Regions from separate parts of the Chlorogloeopsis sp. ULAP01 genome, predicted to be linked through region 1. Evidence: predicted binding sites of a transcription regulator. Region 1 holds the regulator's gene; the other holds the start of a gene.
The links. The regulator HrcA, encoded in region 1, represses chaperone genes, less so after heat shock. The targets are predictions, from matches to a motif close to TTAGCACTCNNGANTCNNGAGTGCTAA.

Region 1 (3,203 bases):
AACGACCAAAGTGTTATTCTTCTAGTCATAATTCTGAGTTTATACAGTGGGTTCTAACTGGGTAATAGCTCTGAACTCGCTTCTGGTAAAGGTGGACGTATACACAGATACATCAACGGGCTAAATAGTGGAATGAGCGCTACCAACCAAAATATTTGAGGATTTTTCAATCCACGACGCACCATATCATCTCCCAATAATGCGGGAAATAAAGCGCAAAGTAGACAAAAATCCAAGCTCATCACATGAATGAAGCGGCTGGTTTGCCACTGCTGTACAAAATTATTCCAATCTCCTTGCCCTAATCCATAGCCAACTAAAATAGCCGCGCCTATAGTCAGAACCACACCAGTCCAGCGAGAATCTAGTAGCTTTAAAAAAGTATTCTTTTGGCCAGAAAACTGTGTATTTGGTTCCCGTAGAGCTAAGTACGGTAGCAGGGCAAAGGCTCCGACTGCAAAAGAGAGAACAGCGAAAGGCCAAGCGGGAATTTTTTGTCCTTTCCCATCTATAAAAATGACTGCACTGTAAATTAAAGGCCAAACGCCCATAATGTTGAACAGTGAGATAACAAGCGGATTAATGCCTTGCCATCGCCCTGTGGAAAGATTTTTAATCAACTCGAATGTGTCAGGTTGATTGGGAGGGGCAAACACAAAGGCATAGATAATCAATCCTAGCCAGATTAACCAAAATACAGTTTTTTGTTGCATGAAGATTTATTTTACTGAAGCTGGCAAAATAAATAATTCATACTAAAGTTATAATTGACGAGTTCCCCTGGCATAAAGAAGCGCAGTACGTTGGACGGCTTCCTGGAGGATATTACGAATTGGTATAATATAGTCTCTAAAATTTAGTCAAAGCTCGATCATCAAAGGCAATAGTACGGAGTTTAGGGATACAAGATTATTGGCTCAACGCTTCCGATAGGTAATCAGCAGCTGCGGCTACGACTGCGATCGCTCCTTCATAATCTAAGCGTGTTGGCCCCAAAACGCCTACACTACCTACAGGCACTGAACCACGACGATAGGTAGAAGAAATTAAGCTACAAGTACGTATGGGTTCGAGAGGATTTTCTGAACCAATCCGAACTGTCACTCGTGATTTACCAACTTCCTCTACCTCTGGCTCGTCAACTATTAATTGCCACAATTGTTCTTGTTCTTCTTCTAATAGCTGGATAATTGCTTGCACTTGTTGGAGGTGCGAAAATTCTGGCTGCCGCAGCACTTCTGAGACACCGCGAACCATTATTTGTGTGGTATTTGGTGTTAAACTCCGACGACTAAATTCTGCTAGTGACTCTTTTAAGTATTCGCCGTAGTGCTGAAACTCCCGATCCAACTGACTCCAGTCTAAGTTAGCTAATTCTAGGAGACTACGCCCCCGCAAATGATTATTTAGAAAGTTGGAAACAATTTGCAACTCCCGATCTATTACCTCCAGATCGAGTTGTCTTTCTTGTCGTTTTGGTGGCAAATCCATTAATGCCGAATGGGTTTCGTAACTATCCGTTACCACAATCAACATTACCTTGCCCGATTCAATTTGCACCAATTGTAGATGTCGCAGTTGGGCGCTTACATTCTGCGGCATGGTAATCAAGCTAATGCAACCACTCAAGGTTGCTAAGATTTGAGCTGCTCCTTGCAATAAAGCTTCCAAACTCCAATCTTCCCACTTGAGGCGATGTTGCAGTGCATCTTCTACCTGCCGCGCTAAAGTATCAGAAGGTGTAATCAGCTTGTCAACGTAAATGCGATAGCCAGAGTCGGAAGGTACTCTGCCCGCAGAAGTGTGGGGCTGATAAAGTAGTCCAACTTTTTCTAACATACCCATCACGTTGCGAATCGTTGCTGAACTAACACCCAAGTTATATTCCTCAACTAAAGCTTTGGAACCAACAGGTTCTGCCGTGGCGATATAATGACGTACTGTTGCCCAGAGTATGTGTTGTTGTCGATTTGTTAGCTGGACTTGCATGGCGAGTATTTATCGAAGCTAAATTTAAATCAATTTTTGAAAAATGAAAAATTTATCAGATGTTGCAATAACCATTAATAATTAGTTAAGCAAGATATCAAATTCAGAAGGTATCTTGGAATACGTAAAAACAAAGTTACTGTTTTACCTCTAGCAAAAAATGTTCTCCAAATTAAGAAGTTACAGTATTTGCAATTTACGTATGTTTATATGAGAGCGCGGATTTGACAGGGTTTTAGTGATTAGTTTGCCGGATTCTCGCAAAAGTAGATTCAACAGCGAATCGACTAAATATTTACAAACCAGATGCTGCTAAGTATTTCCGCTTAGAATCTAGAATTAATATTGTCTTAAGTCCAGAATAGCAAAATAAAGCTGGTTTCGTCATTACCGATTAATACTGAGGAATAGAAGGATCGACTAAGTTTGAATATGCATCAATACCACCAGCAATATTTTTAACATTTGTAAAACCTTGAGCAATAAGCCACTGACACATCTGAGCAGAACGAATGCCGTGATGACAGAGTACAAAAGTTTCAGCGTGAGGATCGAAACGGGTTTGGACTTGATCTGCCCAGTCAGCAAATTGACTGAGAGGAAGATTGACAAAGCCCTCAAGAGAAGCGATCGCTACTTCTTGTGGTTCGCGCACGTCTACTAACTGAAGGCTCGCCTCGCCTGCTAATAAACGTTGAGCAAGTTCTTCTACACTAATTTGGGTAATGGGTTGACCAAAAGATTTACCTGTCATGAAGCTTTTGTAAACAATCTTAGAGATTTCCTAGATATTATTTATGTTCGCAGAAAATCTTCACGTTGACATGAGCATATACATCAGTGCCATTGGGATAAATTTGCTCTATTTTCTAAAGTGACTAAAGATTTCGCATAAAAACTGCTTTTGGTGTAGAAGAAGGCGGTTTAATATTTTTGGGTGTAAGCACTACCCAGGTAGTTTATGTGAAAAAAATTATGAAGCAAGGTTTATTATTTCGTTTTTTAGCAGCTAGTTTAACTATGCTGCTATCAATTGGTATGACTGGTTGTACCAACTCATTTGGTAACAATCCTCTTGGAGGTGGAACTACCACGCAGCCTGGAGCCACAATTTTTGTGTCTAAACAAGCGCCAGTAATGCTATCGATGCTAGTAAATCCAGATAAATTACAGTCTTTTGAACGTAATGGAGAAATTTCCAAGCTTAAAAGCAG
Region 2 (3,203 bases), on a different contig from region 1:
ATCACGTCACAAATGATCATGTCTGGAATATCCTGCTCTAAAATTTCCAGAGCTTCTCGACCATTTTCTGCGGTGATGACTTCATATCCCCGAAATTCCAAGTAATCCTTCACCAGCAAAATCAGGTTGGGGTCATCATCAATGAGTAGAAGTCGTTTGTGATCTTTCATGCTGGGTTCTTTCATAGCAGTGGCACTTGTCGCGCTTAGATCCATCAAGGTCTTGAATAGCAATCCTTTTTGGTGGTTTGTTGTGATTTTGTGCTTTTTCCTACTTAACTTGCCTTTGGTTCGTAAATATCTCAAAATAATAATTGCTTTTGAGAAACTACTATATCAATGGCAAAAGTCCAGTGAGGATACGTAGAGCATTAGTATTTATAATGCGTTATTATATATCGCTTTGAAAGGAGCGGGCAAAAAACTTCAATTGAATAATAATCTTTCAGATTATCAAATTCTTTTTGGCTAAATATGCTCCCTGTTAACAATTAACCCGCACTTTCTCTAGCTTGCTGTCTTACCATATCCTTCGGCTATTAAGCTGATATCAGTTGATTGCGAAAAACCGAAGCATTTTCTGACAAGGAATGGACTAGAAAAGCATACTCTTCAACCACCTTATTTCCTATTAAGTGTTTTTGTATAACTCGCTCAGTAACTTCTACAGTTGTTTAGCGATCCCAGACTCTATCCGGGTAAACAACTATTATCGGCCCAGAGCAACAAACTCGCAAGCTGTCGGCTTTGCTTGGAAGTATGCAACTGGGATGACTCTGTTGGGAAAAATCTAGCTCCAGCTGTTTTTAGGCGCTTGTTCAAGTTTTCCCTTGTTTCCAGACTAGCTTCTTTTGCACAATATTTAGGCATATTTTGAACAGTACAGATAAAAATATGTCTCTGAATTTTTCTGAAGTCCCAAAGTTTCTATACAATTACTTAAGGCTTTTGTTTGTGGCTGTTGAGTGGTTTTTCTTATTTCTAGACTAGGTTGGATCACTTGAGTTTTTACCTATTTCACACTCTCTGATTTCTGTTCTATAACAATTTCCATGCTTTGCAAATAAATTTGACCATATATAAATATTCGTAACTTAATCAAAAAAACCTGAAAGACCCAACAATTAGAGTATTTTTACTCAAAATTCTTCTGGAACTGGAAAGTTCGGGAACCCGTACACCCCAAATTGTTGCTATTGGGCATCATCCTTCGCTAAATTAGCACTCAGGAGTTGAGAGTGCTAACAAGGCACGAAATTCGTATGGCAGCTGTATCTCTAAGCGTTTCTACCGTTAAACCTTTGGGCGATCGCGTTTTTGTGAAAGTGAGCGCCTCTGAAGAAAAAACCGCAGGCGGACTGTATTTACCCGATACTGCAAAAGAAAAGCCCCAAGTAGGCGAAGTAGTTGCAGTTGGTGATGGTAAAGTCAAAGACGATGGCGGCCGTCAGCCAATGGATGTAAAGGTAGGAGACAAAGTCCTTTACTCCAAGTATGCCGGTACCGACATCAAACTGGGTACCGATGAATATGTACTACTTTCAGAAAAAGACATTTTGGCGATCGTTTCGTAGTCATTAGTCATTAGTCATAAAAAATGACTGCTGAATCAATGGCAAGTGACAACTAAAACATAAAGAATTGAACTAGAGAATTATGGCAAAGCGCATTATTTACAACGAAAACGCTCGTCGCGCCTTAGAAAGAGGCATGGATATCCTGGCTGAGGCAGTAGCTGTTACCCTCGGTCCTAAAGGTCGTAACGTAGTACTAGAGAAGAAGTTTGGCGCACCACAAATCGTTAATGATGGTGTAACCATTGCCAAAGAAATTGAATTAGAAGATCACGTTGAAAACACTGGTGTTTCTTTGATTCGCCAGGCTGCTTCCAAGACCAACGATGCTGCTGGTGATGGTACCACCACTGCTACTGTTTTGGCACACGCAGTAGTAAAAGAAGGCTTGCGTAACGTTGCAGCTGGCGCAAACGCTATTCTGCTCAAGCGCGGTATTGATAAAGCTACTAACTTCTTGGTAGAAAAAATCAAAGAACACGCCCGTCCCGTTGAAGATTCCAAAGCTATTGCTCAAGTAGGTGCCATCTCGGCTGGTAACGACGAAGAAGTTGGCCAGATGATTGCCGAAGCAATGGATAAGGTAGGCAAAGAAGGTGTAATTTCCCTAGAAGAAGGGAAGTCTATGACCACCGAATTGGAAATTACTGAAGGGATGCGCTTTGACAAAGGCTACATCTCTCCCTACTTCGCCACCGACGCAGAGCGGATGGAAGCAATCTTCGATGAGCCTTTCATACTGCTCACCGATAAGAAAATTGCCTTGGTACAAGACCTCGTACCCGTTCTAGAGCAAGTAGCTCGTGCTGGTCGTCCTTTAGTAATTATCGCCGAAGATATCGAGAAAGAAGCTTTAGCAACCCTGGTAGTTAACCGCTTGCGTGGTGTCCTCAACGTGGCTGCGGTGAAGGCTCCTGGTTTTGGCGATCGCCGCAAAGCAATGCTCGAAGACATTGCGATTTTAACTGGCGGTCAAGTCATCACCGAAGATGCTGGACTGAAGTTAGAAAACGCCAAGCTGGATTCTTTGGGTAAAGCTCGTCGCATCACCATCACCAAAGACAACACCACTATTGTTGCGGAAGGTAACGAACAAGCTGTTAAAGCTCGCGTCGAGCAAATTCGCCGTCAAATGGAAGAAACAGAATCTTCCTACGACAAAGAAAAATTGCAAGAGCGTCTGGCTAAGTTAGCTGGTGGTGTAGCTGTCGTCAAGGTTGGCGCTGCTACCGAAACCGAAATGAAAGATAAGAAGTTGCGCCTAGAAGACGCCATCAACGCTACCAAAGCTGCGGTAGAAGAAGGTATCGTTCCTGGTGGTGGTACAACTCTGGCTCACCTCTCTCCCCAACTCGAAGAGTGGGCAAACAGCAACCTTAAGGGTGAAGAATTGACTGGTGCGTTGATCGTAGCTCGCGCTCTGGCTGCTCCCCTGAAGCGTATTGCTGAAAACGCCGGTCAGAATGGCGCTGTGATTGCCGAGCGCGTGAAAGAGAAAGAGTTCAACGTTGGCTACGATGCTGCTAAGAACGAGTTTGTTGACTTGTTTACTGCTGGTATCGTCGATCCTGCGAAAGTGACTCGTTCTGCTCTGCAAAACGCAGCTTCCATCGCTGGTATGGTGTTGACA

Region 2: the regulator HrcA is predicted to act here: its motif matches at 1,218-1,244, upstream of groES (co-chaperone GroES).

Annotation. Positions count from the first base shown of each region.
Region 1 is NZ_JAUDRH010000003.1:349,809-353,011, forward strand. Features, by position in the region: gene QUB80_RS07735 (hypothetical protein) at 1-29, opposite strand, end outside; gene QUB80_RS07740 (DUF2834 domain-containing protein) at 54-713, opposite strand; gene hrcA (heat-inducible transcriptional repressor HrcA) at 910-1,989, opposite strand; gene QUB80_RS07750 (rhodanese-like domain-containing protein) at 2,384-2,743, opposite strand; gene QUB80_RS07755 (DUF3352 domain-containing protein) at 2,965-3,203, shown strand, end outside.
Region 2 is NZ_JAUDRH010000015.1:191,019-194,221, reverse strand. Features, by position in the region: gene QUB80_RS26755 (response regulator transcription factor) at 1-215, opposite strand, end outside; gene groES (co-chaperone GroES) at 1,262-1,573, shown strand; gene groL (chaperonin GroEL) at 1,656-3,203, shown strand, end outside.